2 regions of the Paenibacillus ilasis genome follow, and region 1 is predicted to be linked to the other one. Evidence: riboswitches for the same ligand, from Rfam matches in the RefSeq annotation. Region 1 holds a riboswitch; the other holds the start of a gene.
What was found. Region 1 has a riboswitch for S-adenosylmethionine ahead of metA (homoserine O-acetyltransferase MetA). Riboswitches for the same ligand answer to the same signal wherever they lie in the genome.

Region 1 (11,659 bases):
TTGTGATAGGATCCGGATGCAGGCGCTTTGTCATCACATCCGCCGCATGGCCAATTTTCTCAATCTCGTCACTTTCAAAAAGCGTCACGGTATCTTCCAGGTTTAGACGCTCACCGCGTAAAGCTTTATCCAATATACGGTTTACCGCACTCATTCTTGCAGCCTCCCTACTTAGAGCAAAATAACAAATCACCAGTAAAACTTTTTCTATCTCATCCTACCACAATCCGGCATTAAAAACGACATCCCGTCCGTGACAGGATGCCGAATTCTATGATTTGGCATATCTTTAAATGAAGTCCTTGCTTCCATGCAAATCTTTAGTAACTGGCAGCAAAAGCCCGATCCAGGTCAGCAATCAGATCGTCCACATCCTCGAGTCCAACCGAGAAACGGAGCAAACCATCCGTAATGCCGCGTTCTTGCCGAACCTTCTCGCCCATCGCTGCATGCGACATCATCGCCGGATACGACAGGATGCTCTCCACAGCTCCCAGGCTGACCGCTACCAGCGGCAGCTTCACATGGTTCAGCACCTGCTTGGCGCGCTCGCCTGAGCCGACGTCAAAGGAGATGACCGCACCATAACCGCTCGATTGCTTCTCATGGACTTCACGTCCCGGATGATTCAAGAGGCCAGGGTAGTACACTCGCTCAATATCGCTTCTCCCTTGCAGCCAGGCCGCCAGCTTGGCTGCACTTTGCTCGGAGTGGGCCATTCGTGTGCTGAGTGTCTTCATGCCGCGCATAAGGAGCCAGGAATCCTGAACCCCAAGCACCGTGCCCAAACCATTTTGCAGCTGCTTCAATTGGTCTCCAAGCTCCTGGGTTCTGGCTACCGCGAGACCTGCCAGCACATCGCTGTGCCCGCCAAGGAATTTGGTCGCGCTGTGGATGACGATATCCACGCCGAATTCAATCGGACGCTGGTAAAACGGCGTCATGAACGTGTTATCCAGCAGGGTAAGCAGGCCTTGCTCCTTCGCCCAATCCGTCACGGCACCAATGTCGGTAATTTTTAGGGTCGGGTTCGAAGGAGTCTCCATATAGACCGCTTTCGTATTCGGTTTGAGGGCCGCCTTCACCTGATCCAGATCGGTCATGTCTACAAAGGTGCTCTCGATGCCCATACGGCTCAGAATGCTGGTCAGCAGGCGGTAGGTCCCGCCGTACACGTCCTCCGTCACGATCATATGATCGCCCGCGGAGAGCAGCATGAACGAGCTGGAGATCGCGGCCATACCGGAAGCATAAGCGAAACCGCGTACGCCTCCTTCCAAGAGGGCGATATAATCTTCCAGCGCCTGCCTCGTCGGATTGCCGGAACGGCTGTAATCATGTTGGGGCGGGTTAAAGATATCTTCATGATGAAACGTAGAGGCTTGATAGATCGGAACGCTTGAGGCGCCGGTTGCCCGGTCGATTTCCCCGCCGAAATGCAATAATTTCGTCTCGAAACGGAGTTCTTCCTCGCGCTCCCGTTTTGTTGATAACTGCTTGGATTGCGTTTCCAAGCCTGATGGGCCTTTATCGATGCTCATTCTCCCGTGCTCCCTTCCACTTCAGCCATAGCTGCGCCCAGCGCAGCATCCAAATCCGCGATCAGGTCATCCGCATGCTCGATGCCGACCGAGAACCGGAGCAAGCGGTCATCCACACCGATCGCATCCCGAATCTCAAGCGGGATGTCCGCATGGGTCTGGACGGCTGGGTATGTCATCAGGGACTCGACGCCCCCGAGGCTTTCGGCGAACGCAATCAGCTTAATATGCCGCAGCACGGGCTCCACATAGCGGGCGTCCTTCACCTTGAAGGAGAAGATGCCGGTGTTGCCGCTGGATTGACGGTTCTGTATGTCATGTCCCGGATGATCCGACAGGGCAGGATAATATACCTCGCCGATCGCTGGGTGAGTTGTCAAAAAGGTCGCCACTGCGGTGGCATTCGTTTCGTGCCGATCCATGCGCAGCGCAAGCGTCTTCATGCCTCTCATCAGCTGATAGGAATCGGTCGGGCTTAACACCGCGCCGATGGAGTTATGAAGGAAAGCCATCTCCTCCGATAATTCCTTGCCCTTCGTTACGATGATACCCGCCAGCACATCGTTATGTCCTCCCAAATACTTGGTGGCGCTATGTATGACGATATCCGCCCCAAGCTCGATGGGTCTTTGGAAATATGGAGTCAAAAGCGTATTATCGACGATGCTGATCAGTTGATGGCGCCTTGCCCACGTACAGACGGCTTCGATATCCGTAATCATCATAAGTGGATTGGTCGGCGTTTCGACAAAGACAGCCTTCGTGTTGGGCTGTCTTGACCCTTCCAGGGCATCCAGGTCATTTGTATCCACGTACGTAGCCGTTACGCCGAACTTGGACATAATCCGCTCCAGCAGCCTATACGTCCCACCATACAGATCCAGCGATACAATCAGATGATCCCCTTGGCCGAACAAAGCAAAAATCGTCTGAAGGGCAGCCATGCCCGAGCTGCAAGCAAAGCCGGCATCACCGGATTCCAGCTCGGCGCAGGCATCCTCCAATACCGACCGGGTCGGATTTTTCGTACGGGCATAATCAAACCCCGTGCTCTGGCCTAATTTGGGATGGCGGTACGCCGTAGCCTGATAAATCGGAAAATTCACGGCTCCGGTTACCGGTTCTTGCACCGACCCGATCTGTGCCAGCCGGCTCTCTATATTCAAAGGTTTCTTCTCCATCACAAACTCTCCTCCCGTATACTGCTATATTTGCGGACCAATATCGTACGGCGTTTCCTGATATACATAGTAATTGAGCCAATTAGTAAATAATAAGTTTGCATGCGCGCGCCAGATGGACGGAGGCGTCCTTGTTGGATCATCATTCGGGTAATAGTTGCGCGGCAGCGCGATATCCATTCCTTTGGCAACGTCCCGGTCATACTCCCATTTCAGAGAGTCCGCATCATATTCGGAATGCCCTGTGGCAAAAATCTGCTTTCCATCGCGGCTGGATACCAAATAAATGCCTGCTTCCTCGGACTCGGACAGGATGACCAAATCGTCAACACCTGTAATGTCTTCGCGCCGAACTTCCGTATGACGGGAATGCGGAACAAAGAACATTTCGTCAAAGCCGCGAAGCAGCTTGGTACATGCTTCATTGATCGTATGTGGAAATACGCCAAAGCATTTTTCCTCGAGGCTGTATTTCGGCACGCCGTAATGATAATAAAGCCCGGCCTGCGATGCCCAGCAGATATGGAGCGTGGAGGTCACATGCGTCTTGGTCCATTCAAAAATTTCAGTAAGCTCATCCCAGTAATTCACTTCTTCAAACTCCAACTGCTCGACTGGAGCTCCTGTAATAATCATGCCGTCAAAACGACGGTTCTTCACTTCTTCAAAGGTTTTGTAAAATGATTTCAGATGCTCAGCCGACGTATTCTTCGAAACGTGGGAACTCGGATGAAGAAGAACAACATCCACCTGGAGCGGGGAGTTACCGATCAATCGCAGCAGCTGGGTCTCCGTCGTTTCCTTGGTTGGCATCAAGTTCAGAATAGCAATCCGCAATGGGCGGATATCCTGATGAAATGCATGACTCTCATCCATGACAAAAATGTTTTCTCCAGCCAGAACTTCCTTTGCCGGCAAGGCATCCGGAATTTTAATTGGCATTGTGGCTCACTCCTTCGAAATATGAAATGATACATCCATAAAAAGCTGTGAGAAAGAGCGTTAGACTGTATAAACGCAAGAAAACCTTTCTCGAAGTAGAGAAAGGTCATCATATACGTATCACAATGCGCCTCTCTCATCTGTCAGACTATACAACGGCTTCGAAGAAGCGTCGTATCTCCTGCAAGAATTAGCACCGTGCGATGTTGCCGCCGGTTGCCGGGTTTCATAGGGCTAGTCCCTCCACCTGCTCTTGATAAGATTTCGCTTTATTCAGTTGTCTTAAATGGTTCGTAATTGATACTTACTTTAAATCATTCCCAATTTTTCGTCAAGAACCTTTTCATAAGTCCGTCACACTTCACCGAAGGTTTCCATACCCTGTACAAATGGCCCTTGATTGCACCGGATTTTCAACTTGAAAGGTCCTACACCCGGCGTTATACTAGACAAGTGCTGTTTAAAACCGAGTATGAAAGAGGTGACATGGAAGATGGACGGTGACCCGAGCCAGAAACTGGATGCACAAGACGCACAACCGCATAGGATTAAGATCAGCTTACCGGCAGAGGGCGGCGTTATTTTTCATGCGCTTTTATCGTATTCTAACCTTCCTTGAATCATGCCTGTATACCGGTGGGCTGATATCCTGTGCCTTTACTGCTGAACCAAGCAGTTTGTATTTGACAAAGGAGTGATATCAGATGAAAATCCGGTTGGTCGATTCGGGTGTATTTACCCCTATTGATGACATCGAAATGACGCTGACGCCTCCGGCCAGCGGCTTCTACTGGCTGGATGCGGACGTGGATGATTTAGCCGAACTGCAGCCCCTCTTCTCCCTGCATGATCTTGCGGTTGAGGATTGCCTCAGCGAAGAGGAGCAGCGTCCCAAAATTGAAATATACGAGAACCACTATTTTATCGTCGTGAACAGCATCCGGTTTGACGACGAAGAGATTTTCCTTCGGGCATTGAATGTTTTCCTGGGCAGACATTTTATTATTACGGTAACCAAGCAAAAGATCCACGAGCTTCGCACCGTTAAGCCGCTTCTCTGGGAGGACGAAGTCAGCACGCCTGACCGCTTCCTTTACCTCTTGATCGACCTTGTCACGGACAACTATTTCTCCGTCGGGGACCGCATCGAGGCGCGGATTGAAAAGCTGGAGGAAGACATCCTGATGCATACCAAAAAAACACACTTAAGCGAGATTATCGGTCTGCGAAGCGAAATTCTTTGGTTGAAAAAGGTGCTTGGTCCGCAGAAGGAAGTTATCAATACACTTAACAAAAAAGATCTCCGGCTGATCGATGACCAGCTGCAGAAATATTTCAGCGATATCTATGAAAATGCCGTGAAAATTTCCGAAACCTTCGAGACCTACCGGGATCTTATGGGGAACCTTCGAGAGGCTTACCAATCCAGTATCGCCAATCGGGCCAATGAAATCATGCGTGTGTTTACCGCCATTACAACGATCTTTATTCCACTGACGCTGATTACGGGCATCTACGGCATGAACTTTGACAATATGCCTGAGCTTCACTGGAAATATTCATATTATGTAGTTATAGGCATCATGATTTCTGCCGGTGCCCTCATGTTTTATCTGTTCCGCAAAAAGGACTGGATATGAAATATCACAGCTTCACAGACAGAATCAGGACGGATCTCCTTGCCCAAGGAAATCCGTCCTGATTTCGTTCGTGCGGATTAGCCTGCGTTCGCTTTGCCAGGCTCTTCCCGCCGGAAGCGAATCCGTATCAGGCGCAGCCGCTCATACAGCTTCTCCGTTCCGCCAATCTCTTCTACCTCTCCATTCCGGGCTTGTCCTTCACCATATACCCGTTGTAATACCGGTTTAAGAAACGTATCGCCCAGCTCTTCAAAAGCCTTCCATACCGTCGCCTGCTCTGAAGCCGTGATCGTATTCAATTCTACCTCCAGCAGTTGCTCCGTGTCATAACCTTCCTTCTCGAGCCCCTCCAATTCCTCAACCAAATCCCGGCGAGATAACGCGGTGCGCTCTTCCAGCTGGGTCAGCGAAGCTCCCTCTGCTATGCCAAGCAGCATCGTACGACGGATTCGGAAGCGGTCCAGCTCTTGCTTGTAGCGCTGCTCCTTCTGTTTATACAGCCAGGACAAGAACACTTCTTCCTGGAGCTGCTTATAAACCCAATCCAATGGAAAGGTTGTGGTTCGCTCGATTTTCGTCGTGATCTCCAGCCACTCCGCCCCATGCTCCGAGGCCTTGCTGACCCCGATTCCCGGAAGCTGCAGCAGCTCTTCCTCATTCTGGGGGATGAAGGCGCTAATCATGCGCAGCACCCGATTGCTGGCAATGAAGTAAGGGGCTTTTCTTCCGGAGGCCGCCTTTCTCCTGCGCCAGGCACACAGCTCCGTGTACAGCTCCTCCGAGCCATACAGCTCACTGTAGCACTGCAGCTTCTGCACACCAAGATTCTTGCCTCCCGTCTCTCCGGGTTCATGGAATACCCCCTCAACAAGCGGCCGGAAGCCCTCTCCAAGCTTCTTCGCTAATTGATGTCGGTACACGCATAATAACTCATTCCATGAATTCCCTTCATACCACTCCTCGTCGGATACTTCACCGTCCGGTTCCATATGCCGCCAACCGAGCTGCCATCCCCCCTCTTCCTCACCGATCCATACTTGAGCAGAACGGAGATGACCTGACTCATCCGCTCCGCTCATCTGATTCATGAACACAATTTGCATCCCTCAAATACCTCCCGTTTAAGCATTCAGCACAACGATGATACAACGCAAAAAAGCACCTCTCCTCCGCCGCAGCGACAAAGAAAGGTGCTTCCCGTTCCATACGTTATACTGTTGAAACCATAATACCATAATCTGTAATAAAATCAAACCAATTTTGGCTCACTCTATATAAGAAATTAAGAAATAAGGTTAAGCCTGAACGCTCTTGGCCTCATCTACTGCCAGCTTGGCCAGCGCCAATGCGCCGCAGAGCCCCGCATTATCGCCGAGCATCGGCGGAACGATGAATTGATCGATCCCGTCATGAAGGCTTGGATGCTGAACATATCCGGCCAGCAGCTCCTGAAGCTTCGTGCGGATCAGCGGGAACAGCTGCTCCTGCTTCATAACGCCTCCGCCCATCACAATACGCTGAGGGGACAGAATGAGGACATAATTCATCAGCGCTTGAGCCAGATAATAAGCTTCCATCTCCCAAGCCGGATGATCCGGCGTCAATTCCACGCCGGGAACTCCCCAACGTTTGCCAAGGGACGGACCGGCTGCAAGCCCCTCCAGACAGTCGGCGTGATAGGGACAGGTCCCTTCATACCGGTCTTCCGGATGGCGGCGCACATAAATATGCCCCATCTCCGGATGAGACAAGCCGTGGATCAATTCACCAGCTACCACGGCGCCTGCTCCTACTCCCGTTCCGATGGTGATATACAGACAGCTATCCAGTCCCTGGGCAGCGCCCCATGTATATTCTCCAAGAGCTGCTCCGTTTACATCGGTATCAAATCCAATCGGAACATGAAAACGCTCTTCCAAAGCTTTGACAATATTGTAATTGCTCCAGTGCGGCTTCGGTGTCGTTGTAATGCAGCCATAAGTCGGGCTGCCCTTCACCGGATCAATCGGTCCGAAAGAACCGACTCCGATCGACTCTATATCCTTATCAGCAAAAAAGTTAAAGACGTTTGCCATGGTTTCTTCCGGGGTTGTTGTCGGGAAGCTCACTCGCTCCACAACCGTTCCATCCTCCATACCCACGCCGCAAACGAACTTGGTTCCTCCTGCTTCAATTGCTCCAAGTAAACTCATGCTTCTTCCATCCTCTCCACGATGTGCTGTGCCTTGTTCTCGATTTGGTTGCTAACAAGCTCTATTCGAAGCATATGTAAACATTGTGCTCCCGTCAAGTCTACCTGCCGCTTTCTCTGCTTCTGCCCGTTCCTGACGCGGCGAGTAACAACCATGAGAACAAAATAATGACCGCCGTCCACGCCCATGCCAGCCCGCTTTCGCCATTGCTAACCGCAACGTAAATCGCCGTGGGCAGCGTTTGCGTGACGCCCGGTATATTGCCTGCAACCATCCAGGTTGCCCCAAACTCGCCCAAGCCTCTGGCAAAAGCCAGAATGAACGCCGATACGCCTGCCCTGCGGACCAACGGCAGCGTAATCCAGCGAAGCACCTGCCATTCACCGGCCCCGGCCGATCGCGCCGAATCCTCAAGCTCCGGGTCCACGGACTCAAAGCCCACCCGCATGCTCTGATACACAAGCGGAAACGAGACCACTATAGCCGCTATGACTGCGGCCCCCCAACTGAAAATGATGGGCCTGGCAAACAGCCATTCGGCAGCTGAACCTATCCAGCTGTTTCTGCCCAGCATGACAAGCAGAAGAAAGCCGACCACCGTAGGCGGAAGCACAAGCGGAAGCATCAGCAGCGTTTCGACGGCCGTTTTGCCGACAAACGCGCGCCGGGACATCCAGCGTGCCGCCGCTGATCCCAGTATAAAGGCAATGATGCTGGACAGCAGTGATGTTTTTATCGACAGCCATACCGGCATCCAGAACATTTCGGTCGTGGTCACGGCGACGCCTCCGCTACCTCAAATCCAGCCTCCGTGAAGATATCCCTGATCTCGGGCTTCCGCATAAATTCAAGGAGCGCCTCAGCCTCCTGCGGATGCTTGGCATTGCCGGGAACCGCTGCAGGATATTCAATCGGTTGGTGCTTGTCCGGGTCGACCTCAAGCGCAAGTTTTGCCTTGGTCGAACTCTTCAGATCGGTTTTATACACAAAACCGGCATCCGCATTCCCCGACTCCACATAAGCGAGAACTTGCGTCACGTCCTTGGCATACACCGCCTTGGATTCGACATCATCCCAAAGGCCTTCATTCTGAAGAGCATCCTTCGCATACTCCCCGGCCGGTACCGTATCCGGCTGCCCGATAGCCAGAACGCGTACTTCAGGTTTGAGTAGATCCGATAACTGCTTCACGTTCTGTTTGCCAACAGGCTCAATCAACACCAACGCATTCCGAAACATCAACTGAACCGCATCGGATTGTACGATCCCCTTCTCGACCAGTCGATCCATCGGCTCCGTTGCTGCGGATACAAACAAATCTACAGGCGCCCCTTGCTCGAGCTGTTGTCCAAGAGAGCCCGAACCGCCGAAATTATACCGCAGCGTAACATTCGGAAACTCTGCTTCAAATCGTCGTCCGGTCTCTTCCAGGCTGGATTTGAGGCTTGCTGCTGCCGAAACAATCACTTCCACCTTCTTCTCAGCCCCTGAGGGCTGCTTAGTGGTATCGGTTGAAGGAGTCTGGTTGGAGGCACATGCGGATATTAGAAGCAGCATGGCCCCAAGCAGCAACCCGGTCAAGATTGATGTTCTTCCGAAATTAAACGGTCTCCACATGACTAGGAAACCACCGCCACCCCAAAAAGATGGCCGAGGCTCTTCATCTCGAGCTCCTCCAGTTTGGTTAATGCCCGTTCGTGATCCACGCTCAGGCGGCATAGGTCCAATTCGCACTCCATTGGAACCTCGCAATGGATTTCGGCCAAAGCCCGGGACAGATGCAGCATTTCCAGATCCGCCTCGATCTTGGTGCGGACCCCTTTGGTCAGTGAATCAAGATTCGCAAGAATTCCTTCCACGGATTCATACTCCTGAATCAGCTTGACCGCCGTTTTCTCACCAATCCCGCGTACGCCCGGATAATTATCGCTCGTATCTCCCATCAGGCCTTTCACATCGATCACCTGTCTTGGGGAAAGTCCTTTTTCGGCATACAACGTTTCCGGGGTATAATGCATATAATTGCCGTGTCCCTTTTTCATAATAATGACGGAAGTCGAATCGTTCACGAGCTGAAGCAGATCGTGGTCCCCCGACAGGATCATGACATTCATGCTATCCCCATACCGTCTGGCCAGCGTACCGATGCAATCATCAGCCTCATAGCCCACGACGCCCAGATTCGGAATTCCCAGGCATTCCGTCACATCACGCACCAACGAAAACTGCGGAACCAGATCATCCGGCGCTTCCGGACGATTCCCTTTATACGAGGCAAATTGCTCTGTACGAAATGTTTTTGAGCCCATATCCCAGCAGCACGCCACATGGGTAGGCTGAAATTTATCGATTGCATCCCACATATACCGCAGGAAGCCGTAAATCGCGTTGGTCGGCACACCCGCTTTGGTTCGACGGATATAGCCGCTTGACGCGGTCGCATAGTAAGCACGAAATAATAAAGCCATCCCGTCTACAAGCATTAAGGATGGTTGTTGATTGGGTATCACAGTCATGATCGCTCCTAACTTTAACTTCTCTGATATAACCTTAAATATACCTTGTCATTATACCATATCCCTATATAGACTTGGGCTAGTCACAAGGCATTTCTTTGAATTTCCTATCATTGGCTGTTCATAAGAAAAACGTCTATCGACGTACTCTCTCAGTAGACAGACCGCATGTAGCGGAAGTTTTTCTTGCGAGATAAGGATGCTAAGCCTCGGATGTTTATACTTTTCTTATCTCTTAAAACAAAAGAGCATCCCGGCGGTCCAAGGACCTTGGGATGCTCTACCTTTACCAGCAGGAGAATGCGTCAATGCCGGATCGTTGCCCTTCAACAATCGGGTTCCATCAGCTCTTTTAACCGGCCTTTATTGGGCCTGTCCTTGTCTCCGGCTAAAAAATGGCCCTTCTACTTCTGCCATGAATCCTGATATTGTTCCGCCTTGAAGCCGACGGTCACTTTACTGCCGTCCGTCACGATCGGACGCTTAATCAATCTTCCGTTGGACGACAACAGTTCGATTTTCTCCTCGTCGGAGAGTCCAGGCAGCTTGTCTTTCAGGTTCATTTCCTTGTAGACCTCGCCGCTCGTATTGAAAAATTTCTTCAGCTCCAGGCCGCTCTTGGTGATAAGGTCGGCTAATTCATCCTTCTTTGGCGGTTGCTCAAAAATATTTTGAAGCTCCAGCTCATGCCCTTCGTTCTGCAGCCATTTCACCGCGTTACGGCATGTCCCGCATTTCGGGTATTGATATACTTTCAGTTTGCTCATTCGATACGTTCTCCTTCTTATGTTGTTTTGAAAATTAGGTCGCCTCTTCCGCAAGCACGTTTCTCAGAGAGTTCATATCCTCAGGGAGCGGAGCGGTGAATACCATCGGGGTCCCCTCGATCGGGTGCGTCAGTGTCAGGCTGGCTGCATGCAGCGCCTGCCTGCCCATGCAGCGATCCAGCCTCATGATGGATGCGGCTTCCTGCTCTGCCGGTCCCTCGTTCTCATAGGAAGCAGCTTCCGTCCCATCTGATGGCGACTCCCGATCGCTGTAAACCGGGTGCCTATACATCTGATCTCCAATCAATGGACAGCCGATGCTAAGCATATGCACCCGAATTTGATGGGTCCGGCCCGTTTCCAGCTTCAACTCAACCAAGGATGCGGAAGGATAGGTTTCGCATACCTGATACCGTGTCAATGAAGGATATCCATCCGGAGTTACGATGCGACGGTGGGGCTCTAACGGATCCCGATCAATCGGACCATCAATATCGCCTGACGGCACAGCAGGCTTGCCATGAACAAATGCTACATACCTCTTGTCAACCGTGCCGGCTATCATTTGTTCGGAAACATGCTGGTGAATATACGGATTCTTCGCCACCACCAGCACGCCGGAGGTTTCCTGATCCAGCCTGTGAACCGCTCTGAACCGGTAATTCCAGCCCTTCTCCTGCCAATAGTGAACAACGCCGTTCGCCAGTGTGTCCGTATAATGACCGTGCGTCGGATGCACGATGATCCCTGCCGGCTTGTTCAGAACAAGCAGATGCTCATCCTCGTACAGAATATGAATTTTCATCGGCTGGGGCAGCATATCGTCTGACCGTTCCTGCTCCATTCGGATTTCGATCAGATCTCCCGCATGCACTTTAAC
Region 2 (11,659 bases), 340 kb from region 1:
TTTTGAACATTTTGTCACAATCGCTCAAGTGACCGTAGCCGTAGAATCAGGTATAATGAAATGTGGACTGTGTACGATGCGATCCTGTAAAGGTTTAAATAGTGAATATGAGCAGCAGGTGAGATAAGTGAATGATAAACAATTAAAATGGCTGAGTTACATAACATGCTTAATTATGTTCTGCGCGACTTTCGGGGGCATGGTTGTGACTAAGACGGGCTCTGGACTCGGTTGTGGTCAGGAATGGCCGCTGTGCAATGGTAAATTTGTTCCCGCTTACACGGTATCCTCCATGATTGAGTATTCCCACCGGGCTGTCAGCGGAATGGCGGGTTTGGCGGCGCTGGCTTCGCTGATTGCGTTCTGGAAGTACAAGCGGGATCGCCGGGATTTGATGGCTTATGTTATCGGGACCTCGGTATTCGTCGTGGTGCAGGCGATCATGGGGGCGCTAGCGGTGGTTAAGCCTCAATCGGCCGCGATTATGGCGCTGCATTTTGGCTTCTCGCTAATTGCTTTTGCGAGCTCCGTCATGCTGGCTCTGGGTATGCGGCGGGTAGAACAGGCGAAGGGGCCCGTAGACTTGGAACGTCTGCCTCGGGTAAGCAAGGGTTTCCGTAATCTAGTCTGGGGCACAACCCTGTATAGCTATATCGTCGTTTATATTGGTGCATTCGTTAGCCACACCGATTCCCGGGAAGGCTGCTCCGGCTGGCCGCTGTGTAACGGGGAAGTGATCCCGGAGCTGAGCGGTGGAGTCGGCATCGCTTTTATGCACCGGGTGGCAGCGCTTCTGCTGCTGATCGTGGTGGCGGTGATGGGGCATTTTGCATATTGGCGGAACCGCGACAACCGGGAGGTACAGATGCTGGGCATTTCGGCAACCGTGCTCTGTCTGCTGCAGGTGTTTAGCGGTGCCCTCATTATGGCAACGATGCATAACGAGGAGGTTTACGTATTCTCCGCACTGGGACACACACTGCTGATCTCGGCCTTATTCGGCGTACTCTGTTATTTAAGTGTCCGGGTATGGCAGCTCAGCAAGCCGCTTGAAGCTGAGATGCGGCCGGGTCACAACATGCCTCGTGAAAAGATCGTATAAGTAAAGAAGCAAAAACCATGAAACAAAGAGATCGAATGTAAGGCAACATATGTTAAGCAAAGTCCCCGAGCCAACGTTCGAGGGCTTTGTTGTATAGAGAGGGAATTGATATGCCAACCGTCTAACCGTCCGCTCAACCTGTCTGATTTAAGGAAGACGCTCGAAGCAGTACTGGAAAGGTTTGATTCGGCAACGAATTTGTTTATATTTAATAATATTGACGAAGCCGATAACCAGGGAATATCTCAAGTCGCTCCATTCTGTGGGGGTTGTCTGGTCGTTTCGTGGGCATTCTATGTGAACGAACTGAAACACAACCGGGATACCCCGGTGAGTTATTCCCGCGTGAGGATAACGTGAAGAGACGGTTGAAACGCGGTGGAATCACTATTTAGACAAATAGCGGTCCAAGAAGAACCAAGATTAATTTGATGACGCGAGGGGGTACCGCCATGCTTCGTATGTTACTTGGGGAACAGCCCCGGCACAATAACGGACTGCTTGAGGAAGCCATCGAATCGATGGTCAAGACAACCCGGCTGCTGCAGAAGGAAATGGAGAAAAATCAGGATCCGACGCATGACTTTCGCAAGCTTGAAATTTGGACCCGGGGGTTGATCGTTTCCCTGGATGAGCTGGAACAGAGCTGGAATGCGGCAAGACATTTCAGTCAATCGGTCAAATCGGGTTACATCGATGACATGTCGATTCAGGAGCAAGGGGAATATCAACGATATGTGTATTTTTACAAAAACGGCTTCATACGGGTATTCTCGATCCTTGACAAGCTGGGGACGGTGTTGAACGATTTGTACGATCTTCATACCTCCAAGGTGAAGGCGCATTTCTCTTATTTTACGGTCCTGCGGCAGTTTAAATTCCTGAAGGCCCACGGAGAGCTGGCCAAAGAGCTGGAAGCGATCAAGGAGCGTTACAAAACACCGCTGAACACACTTCGGAAACGGCGAAACGCCGAAATCCATTACATGAATTCCGAGATGCAGGATGATTTATGGCAGCGTCATCAAGGGCTGTCGGACAAGATCGAGCTGGAGGATATCGATCAGCACCTGGACGATCTCAAACAAGGTGTCGATATGGTATGCCGGAGTCTGGCGGCCTCTTATAAATATACGAACGAGCTTTGGGGGAAAAATGGAGTCAGGGCTTAGGCACAAAATCGCCATGAAATTCCTTTTGACAAAAACCTGAAAAGAATCTATACTAACTATTGCATTCATTAAATGTTATTAAATCAGATCAAATTAATCGGAAAAATTTCATATCGATGTTTTCTTATCGAGAGAGGCGGAGGGACAGGCCCGATGAAGCCCGGCAACCGACTCCAGCGTGTAATTGCTTAACGCAGTGACGCTTGGAGTGACATGGTGCTAATTCCTTCAAAGCTGCAGGATATCCCTTGGCTTTGACAGATGAGAAAAGGCGTTGACTTTTACGTAAAGAGGGCCCTTTTTGATTCTACAAAAAGAGGCTCTTTTCTTTTGGGTAAATAGATATGAAGCTACGGAAAAAGGAGGATTATCGGATTGATTGAGCTCAAGCAATTGACGAAGCAGTACGGAAAAGCCGGAACCTTAACCACTGCGTTGTCCGAATTGGATTTGTCGATTGAAAAAGGAGAAATTTTCGGAGTGATCGGACACTCCGGTGCAGGTAAAAGTACATTGATCCGTTGTATCAATTTGTTGGAGCGTCCCACCTCGGGCGAGGTGTGGGTGAACGGTAAGAACTTAACGTCGCTTGGCAAGAAGCAGCTTCAGACGGAACGCCGCAAAATCGGCATGATTTTTCAGCACTTTAACCTGTTATCTTCCGCGACGGTGTACGATAACATTGCGTTTCCGCTGCGTCTGATCAAGACGCCGAAGGCTGAGATGGAACGCAAGGTATCCGAACTGTTGGCTTTGGTCGGCTTGGAGGCGCATCGGGACAAATACCCGTCCCAGCTATCAGGCGGTCAGAAGCAGCGGGTCGGCATAGCCAGAGCGCTCGCAAGCGATCCCGAAGTGCTGCTGTGCGACGAGGCCACTTCGGCGCTTGACCCGCAGACCACGGATTCGATCCTGCGCCTGCTGCTGGACATTAACAAAAAGTTTCATCTGACGATCGTGCTGATTACCCATGAGATGCATGTGATTCAGAGCATATGCGACCGGGTCGCCGTCATTCATCAAGGCGGCATTGTGGAGCAAGGGCCGGTAACGGAAGTGTTCCTGAAGCCGAAGCATGAAGTGACCCAGGAATTTATCCGCCAGGAGATGGACAGCGGCGAAGCGCTGCGGCTGGCCATTCAGGGCCAGGCGAATGGACCTTCAAAGGCGGTTCAGATTACGTTCCTTGGATCGAAAACGTACGAATCGATTCTGTCCCATACCGTTCATGAGACGGGCGTGAATTTTGCGATTCTGCAGGGCACGATCTCCACGATCAAAGAAACGCCGTATGGCCAGCTCATCGTCCGTTTCGAAGGGGAAGAGCGTGCCATAGAAGATACGATCCGGAAGCTGCTGGAACAAGGATTAGACGTGGAGGTGATTCATTAATGTTCGGGCTTGATTTTACCCAGATCGACTGGAAAGAGATATGGACGGCAACATTGGATACCCTTCGGATGCTGGGGGCTTCGGCATTGTTCAGCTTCATCATCGGACTGCCGGTTGGCGTGCTGCTCTACATGGCTGCAAGATCTACATCCGGTTTGGTGCGCTTCGGTTACACGATCCTGTCGTTCATTGTGAACATCCTGCGTTCGGTTCCGTTCATTATCCTGATCGTTGCGATGATCCCGATTACGAAGTCGCTCGTAGGTGTTTCGTACGGCGTGCTAGGAACCATTCCGCCGCTCGTGATCGGCGCTGCCCCATTCTTCGCCAGGCTCGTGGAAACGGCTTTGAATGAAGTGGATAAAGGCGTGATTGAGGCGGCTCATGCCATGGGCTCCTCGACAAGCCAAATCGTATGGAGGGTTCTCCTCCCGGAGGCACGTCCGGGTCTGCTGGCGGGGATGACCATCACGATTGTAACCCTGGTATCTTATACCGCGATGTCCGGTCAAGTCGGGGGCGGCGGATTAGGGGATTTGGCCATCAAGTATGGCTATTACCGTTATGAGACCGAGATCATGATTCTGGCCGTTGTGTTGATGATCGTGCTGGTACAACTGCTGCAAATGGCAGGAGATCGCCTGGTGCGGCATTTTACAAGAAAATAACGGGATTGATGAGGCTTCAAGGAAGACAACATATAAATAATATATTTTTTCGGAGGGAGAGTTTTAGAATGAAAAAATGGACATTAGCATTGATCAGCTTGACCTTGGTTACGGTGCTGGCTGCGTGCGGCAGCAAGCCTGCGGATAACGCAGCTGAGCCAGGGGGAACAACGGGAGGCGGCGGTCAAGAGACCGTGACCTTGAAAGTAGGGGCTTCGCCTTCACCGCATGCCAAAATTTTGGAGCATGTCAAACCAGCGCTTGAAAAAGAAGGCGTGAACCTGGAAATCGTAGAGTTCACGGATTATGTTCTGCCTAACACGCAAGTGGATTCCAAAGAAATCGACGCGAACTTCTTCCAGCACAAGCCTTACCTGGATAACGAGATCAAAGAGCGCAAACTGGATCTTGAGTCCGTGATCGCCGTGCATGTGGAGCCGCTTGGTGCGTACTCCAAAACCATTAAATCTGCGGATGAGCTGAAGGATGGAGCTGTTGTAGCCATCCCGAATGATCCTTCGAATGCGGGCCGTGCATTGACCCTGCTGTCCAAGAATGGCGTCATTAAGCTCGAGGATGAAACCAAGCTTGAAGCTACCGCCAAGGATATCGTAGAAAATCCGAAGAACCTGGAGTTCAAGGAAGTTGAAGCTGCCATGCTGCCGCGTATGCTGGATGAGCTGGATCTGGCTGTCATCAACACGAACTACGCGCTTGAAGCGGGACTGGACCCAACGAAGGATGCACTCTTTATCGAAGACAAAGAGAACCCTTATGCCAACCTGCTGGTAGCTCGTCCGGACAACAAGGATTCCGACGCCATTCAAAAATTGGCAAAGGCGCTGACTTCCGAGGACGTGAAAACCTTCATTGAAGAAGAGTACAAAGGGGCCGTCATCCCGGCATTCTAATTCGAGTTCCAAAGCTCGATTATGCTGAAAATAAATTTTTCGTATTTGTAAAGAGAGGGCATTATCCCAAAAGAGACCTATCGGTCTTGAAGGATAAGCCCTTTCTTTTTTTGTGTCTACGCCCATCTCTGCCGGGTTGCAAGTTGTTAGGCCTTATCAAATCTTTTATACTGAAGGAAGGATATCCATCTAAGGAGGGAAAGCCTTGAAGGGAAAAGTGGCGCTGATTACAGGCAGTGCGACAGGTTTGGGGAAAATGACGGCTTTGTCGTTAGCCCGGCAGGGATGTCATCTAGCCATAAATTATGTAAACAGCAAGGATGAAGCGGAGGCGCTTTCCCGTGAGATTGAGGGGTTTGGCGTGAAATCCATTGCAATTAAAGCCGATATCGCCAGCGAACGTGAGCTGTATTCATTGGTCGATCAGACGGAGGAGCGGCTGGGCAGCATCGATATCCTTGTTAATAATGCGGGACCGTTCATTCGGGAGCGTCGTCTGTTCTCAGAGTACAGCCGCGACGAAATCGTACATATGGTGAATGGCAATTTAACCGGCGTCATGCTGCTGGACCACCGCGTTCTGCCAGCCATGCGGGAGAAAAAGTGGGGACGCATCATCCACTTCGGTTTCGGACATGCCGGAGAAGCCCGCGCGTGGCCTCAACGTTCAGCCTACGCGGCTGCCAAGGTGGGCCTGGTTTCCTTTACGAAGACGCTTGCGGTGGAAGAAGCACCGTATGGAATCACCGTGAATATGATATGTCCGGGGGACATCCGCGGAGCAAATAAAGAGAAGACCATCGATGAAGTGTCAGGCATTCAAGATGGGCTGACCCCGCGCGGACGATCGGGAAGCGGGGAAGACGTTGCGAGAGTGATCGAATACCTATGCCTGGATAAGTCGGATTTCATTACCGGCAATATTATGGATATATCCGGCGGGCTGGACCCGATCCGCCCGTTGATTAAACCGGAATAACATATCATTCTCTAAATAGCCCCGCAAAGTGGAGCCTATGCTTCCGATTCTTATTCCAAATACTTTGAGGGGACCCCAAAACACATAAATGCGATTAAAGAATGGCTTACGCTTCGCTGAAAACTTATACATTCTTTAATCTCAAAAAAAAGAGTCTTGATTCCACGAGGGAACCAAGACTCTTTATAGTTAAAGAAGATTTAGAATACTTGAACTACTTCTTGAATGCCTTCTACTTCTTCAACCAGGGCGCGTTCAATCCCTGCCTTCAGAGTAATGGTGGAGCTAGGGCAGCTGCCGCATGCACCCATCAATTTCAGCTTAACGATGCCGTCTTCAACGTCAACCAGTTCCACGTCACCGCCGTCGCGCTGCAGGAACGGACGAAGTTTATCAAGCACTTCAGCCACTTCATCATATACAGTGGTTTGCGTGTTTTCACTCATCTTGTTCAACTCCTTTCCTCCCTATATTATAGTACATAAACCGGCAAAATAAAATGCCAATCTTAAGGCAGGTCTTATAACAATGTCCATTATCATTGAGTTTTGCACAAGCAATTCCTATTTCGGCACGGATAAAGTTCTCCAGACGCTTGAAGCCGAGTACGATTGTCAAGTCATCGAATACGGCTGTCTGACCAGCTGCGGTCAGTGCTACCTGATGCCCTTCGCTTATGTGGATGGCGAATGGGTCGAGGCCCCTACGGCAGAAGAGCTGCTTGACGTTGTCAAAGCTAGGCTCGAAAGCTTTCAGGACAGCGAAGAGGAAAGCTGACGCTGGATACCTGGCATATTCCGTAAGGAGCAACAACGCGTCTGCAACCTGCCGGGAGCTAGTAGTGACGCTTGGATTTCCAGAGAACACCGCTCTTCAATATCCTTGGTACCCGGCCCAGCACCGAAGTGCTGCCCATGAGTCCAAAGCCTGCATGTTTGCCGAGGGAGCCGAGGGTTCCCTTGAGCTTCAGCGGAGATACCTTTGGCGTATCCTCACGCCATATAGCTTTCATGACATGTCCCACTTGCTCGGCTTGAGCCCCGGCCGCTTGCGCGCTCGGGACGAACGGGAGGCTTGCGCAGTCGCCGATCACGTATACTTCCGGATGGGACGGAACCTGATACCACTCGTTCAGCAGAATACGTCCGCTGCGGTCTTTTGGCAGATCGAGATCCTGTACGACCTTTACGGGCTGAATGCCCGCCGTCCATACAGCCAAGTCGGTTGGGATAGGCACATCCAGATTGTACACGGCGTCCTTCTCAACTCGGGATACGGAAACGCCGCTGTGGATATCCACATGGTGTTCCTCAAACCAGCGATGAATATAAGCAGACAAACGGTTAGGAAAAGAAGAAAGTACCCGCTGTCCCCGGTCCAAGATGGCGATATTAAGGTCAGGCCGGCTTTCACGAAGATCGGCAGCGAGTTCGATGCCGCTTAAGCCTCCGCCAATGATATGAACATGACCATAAGGTCTGAGGTTGTTCAGGTGCAAATAGGTTTCCCGGGATGCAGAGAAAGATTGCAGGCTGAACGTGAATTCTTCAGCGCCCGGTACGCCATGATAACGGTCCGTACATCCCAGAGCAATGGCGAGTTGATCGTATTCCACGGGATCGTTGTTCGTCAGGTTAACAAGCCTCTTCTCCAGATCAATGGATGTGACTTCACCATATACAATTTGGAGGCGGTCATACACCGGGAATTTAACACGAACGGCGGTATCGGCCACGGTGCCTGCTGCCAGCGCGTAATATTCGGTTTTGAGTCCTTGGTACGGCATGCGGTCGATGAGCACGACCTCCACGTCCGGAGGAAGATAGCTGCTGAATAATTCTTGAATTAGGGCAAGACCACCATAGCCTCCGCCGAGAATGACGAGCTTTTTCATAAATTTCTTCCTTTCTCAAGAGATAAGAAGGTGAGCGCCGATTCGCAAGAAAAACGCCGCTAGAAGCGGCTTAGGTTACCCACGCTATATTATCTCTTTAACCTGTTTTCCGTTTTTTGGAACGTCTCTCGTTTGCTTAAATCCCTGCTGGTAAGACTTATTCGTAAACCTTGATCTCGTTGTAGAAGGTATCGCGTTCAACCGGAATCCGGCCTGCGCCTTGAATGAGCCAGACGAGCTCTTTGCGTGTCAGCCCTTCCGGTGTTAAAGCTCCTGCAGCATGGCTGATACGTTCTTTCAGGATCGTACCATGGACGTCGGAAGCGCCGAAGCTGAGAGCCACTTGAGTTAATTGCGGCCCGATATTAATGAAGTACGCTTTGATGTGGTCGATATTATCGAGCATCAGACGGCTGATGGCAATGGTTTTCAAATCTTCGTAGGCCGAGTTGCGACGCATGATGCCTGCATTCTTATTCTTCGGCTGCATGGACAGCGGAATGAATACCATGAATCCATTGGTTTCATCCTGAAGTTCCCGAATTTGCAGCATATGGCGGATCCGGTCCTCATGGCTTTCGATCGATCCGTACAGCATGGTGGTGTGCGTCTTCATACCAAGCTTATGTGCGGTACGGTGAACGTCGAGGTATTGATCGACGTTGGCTTTGTCCACCTTCATCTTCTGACGATATTGGTCAGACAGAATTTCGGCGCCGCCGCCTGTTAAGGATTGGAGACCTGCTTTTTGCAGTTCTTGGAGTACTTCCTTTGTGCTAAGTCCGCTAATGCGAGTGAAGAATTCAATCTCTGCCGCGGTATAGGCTTTCAGAGTTACTTCCGGGAAACGCTCGCTCAATGCCTTCAGGGAATCTACATAGTACTGGAACGGCACATGGTTATTATGTCCGCCAACGATGTGAAATTCACGAATGCCGGGATGAATATGCTGCTCGACATACTCGATCATCTCAGCGCCGGACAGGGTATAGGAGCCTTCCTCGCCTTGATCTTTCCGGAAATTGCAAAAAGCGCAGTGGGATTCGCATACATTCGTGAAATAGAGACTCATGTTCTCAATGAAGTAAACTTTTTTCCCGTTCTTGCGCAAATTGGCTTCATTAGCCAGCTGCCCGAGGGTCAGCAGGTCATCGGTTTGATACAAATACACACCGTCTTCAAGATTCAGGCGTTCGCCGCTTTGGACTTTCGCAACGATCTCGGCCATTCTCTGATCGGTAAATGGTGTCACAATTGTGGACATGTTCAATCCTCCTGTTCACACTTGACCTGCATAGAAGATCCAGCAGAAAAAGCGATCATAAAGTGAATCACTCCCCTAAGGGAACGGTCCGTTTATAGTGGTGTAACAACAAACATCAATAATGGGCTGAATAATTAAATAAGTTTGTGAAAAAATATACAACTGTGGACCAGCCATAACCTTTGCCGCTTTTTAACCGGGGTATGTGACAATTATCCAACAGTTGCCGCCCATGTTCCTTCCCTATTATAAACCTGACCCCTCGGGGTAGCAACACAAATAGAGGAATTGAAAATAGGTTTGTCATTACATATCAAAAGCCATCATAACAACCTTGAGCGAATTCGCGAAGAGGAGTATACTTAAAGAGTGAACGAAAAGGAGGGTGACCTATGATTACAATCAGCGACTCAGCTGCAGAACGTTTAAAAGAAATGCTTGCTGAACAGGAAACGCCCAATATGTTCCTTCGACTGGGTGTCACTGCCGGCGGTTGCAGTGGTTTTTCATATGCAATGGGCTTTGACGATAATGAAACGGAAGCAGACGTATATATGGATCTGCAGGATATGAAGGTCGTTGTCGAGAAGGACGATCTGAAATACCTGAACGGTCTGGAAATCGATTTTGAGGAATCCGGCATGACCGGGGGCTTCACCATCCACAATCCGAACGCGACCGTAACGTGCGGCTGCGGTTCGTCATTCCGTACGGCAACGGATGCGGGCAAACCGAACGAAGAGCCTTGCTAATAAGGACGCTCTAGAGGGTTAAGCCTAAGTCAACAGTTAAAGACCTCTCCCGACAATCTTTGTCGCAGAGGTCTTTTTTGTGCTATGGGAAACATTAGCTAGAGCCATTTGAACCCAAAAAGCAGCCAACTCCGTGTAAAGGGGAGGCTGCTTTTTTTTGGGTTCTACCTATCCGATCAAACCGGAAAGAAGAAGGTATCGTTCAGCATCAGCACAATCATGCCGGCGGCCACAAGCGAAAATACGATGCAGCCCGCTCCGAGTCCTCTGCGCTTATCCTTGATGAACTTGAAGCCCATGATAAAGATAAGAACGGTGATGGCGGCAAGGGCAACCGACATGCCGACAATGGCAATCCAGTACAATATTTCAAACAACGCTGCCAAGGTGACAAAGCCTCCTTTATGGGTATCCATGGTGGTGGATGTATTACGGACAAAGCTCTGTTCTTACTATACGATAGATCACATCATTTGCAAAGGGAGGCTGCCGTGAGGCCACAAGAACCCCAATTATTAGGCATACCATCACGGACAATCATCCAAGACAAAAAGCGGATAGGGGAATAGGATAACGTATGTCATGAATAAAAGGAGGCGAAAGCAGCATGGCGGGAAGACAACTGGCCAGCAAGTGGCTGAAGACGGAAGCGCTGCTGACCGATCCGCAGGTTGCTCCCTACATTCCGGCTACCCAGTCGTATGGAGGGGATACCCTGGTCTCAATGCTGGCCGAACACGAAATGGTCGTGATCAAGCCGATTATAGGAACCGGTGGTAACGGAGTCATCCGAATACAGAAGGACGGAACGGGATACTTGGTAACCCATAAGAGGCGTACTGTTCATGTAGATACATTGAATTCCCTGTTATACGTATTGAGCAGAATGAGACTGAGACGGCGCTATATGATACAGCAGGGTATTCATCTGGCTAAAATTCAGGGACGTCCGCTGGATTACCGTGTAAAGGTAGTCAAGGATCGAGGGAGATGGGTATTCCGGGCCATGCTTGGGCGGCTCGCGAGCCCAGGGCTTTTCGTGACGAATATTTGTAAAGGGGGGACGCTGCTTCGTTGTGGTCCTGCACTCCGGCTGTCACTGCCCCATATTAATGCAAAGGAAAAGCGCAATGAAATGCGCCACGTAACCAGACAGTGCATAGCGATACTGGAATCCCATTTTCCAGGGATCGGGGAATTGGGATTTGATTACGGATTAGACAACGAGGGCAAGATTTGGATTTTGGAGGTTAATACAAGACCAGGCTGAATTTTTGTTTAATAATCCCAAATGAAATCGTTTATATGATTTTTTAATAGGGTAATAAAAAAATAACCACAATCTACCGATATTATAATTGATCAATTTTTTTTATAGTAGATTTTCCCCATATCCTGTGTATAACATTTATCCCCATAATCCACTTTGATATGACCCTGTTTTTTACACTTACCAACAAATTATACACAGGATTTCCACAAGAGGTTGTGGATAAGCGAACAGTTGTTCCGTTTTAGCATGTCT

Region 2: it holds a riboswitch for S-adenosylmethionine, as region 1 does, so the genes downstream of both, ACETK5_RS00330 (methionine ABC transporter ATP-binding protein) here and metA (homoserine O-acetyltransferase MetA) in region 1, are expected to answer to the same signal.

Annotation. Positions count from the first base shown of each region.
Region 1 is NZ_JBHDJG010000001.1:387,185-398,843, reverse strand. It holds gene mqnC (cyclic dehypoxanthinyl futalosine synthase) at 1-154, opposite strand, end outside; gene ACETK5_RS02090 (aminotransferase class I/II-fold pyridoxal phosphate-dependent enzyme) at 321-1,541, opposite strand; gene ACETK5_RS02085 (PLP-dependent transferase) at 1,538-2,722, opposite strand; gene metA (homoserine O-acetyltransferase MetA) at 2,747-3,664, opposite strand; SAM riboswitch class I at 3,798-3,927, opposite strand; gene corA (magnesium/cobalt transporter CorA) at 4,369-5,304, shown strand; gene ACETK5_RS02070 (HRDC domain-containing protein) at 5,382-6,407, opposite strand; gene ACETK5_RS02065 (ROK family protein) at 6,600-7,496, opposite strand; gene modB (molybdate ABC transporter permease subunit) at 7,597-8,274, opposite strand; gene modA (molybdate ABC transporter substrate-binding protein) at 8,271-9,077, opposite strand; gene ACETK5_RS02050 (5'-3' exonuclease) at 9,116-10,012, opposite strand; gene ACETK5_RS02045 (arsenate reductase family protein) at 10,417-10,779, opposite strand; gene ACETK5_RS02040 (RluA family pseudouridine synthase) at 10,814-11,659, opposite strand, start outside.
Region 2 is NZ_JBHDJG010000001.1:43,383-55,041, forward strand. It holds gene ACETK5_RS00320 (COX15/CtaA family protein) at 128-1,102, shown strand; gene ACETK5_RS00325 (Cthe_2314 family HEPN domain-containing protein) at 1,555-2,274, shown strand; SAM riboswitch class I at 2,396-2,542, shown strand; gene ACETK5_RS00330 (methionine ABC transporter ATP-binding protein) at 2,650-3,666, shown strand; gene ACETK5_RS00335 (methionine ABC transporter permease) at 3,666-4,334, shown strand; gene ACETK5_RS00340 (MetQ/NlpA family ABC transporter substrate-binding protein) at 4,403-5,245, shown strand; gene ACETK5_RS00345 (SDR family oxidoreductase) at 5,451-6,224, shown strand; gene ACETK5_RS00350 (NifU family protein) at 6,425-6,670, opposite strand; gene ACETK5_RS00355 (YuzB family protein) at 6,753-7,001, shown strand; gene ACETK5_RS00360 (NAD(P)/FAD-dependent oxidoreductase) at 7,060-8,118, opposite strand; gene mqnE (aminofutalosine synthase MqnE) at 8,276-9,382, opposite strand; gene ACETK5_RS00370 (HesB/IscA family protein) at 9,775-10,134, shown strand; gene ACETK5_RS00375 (hypothetical protein) at 10,311-10,520, opposite strand; gene ACETK5_RS00380 (YheC/YheD family protein) at 10,742-11,404, shown strand.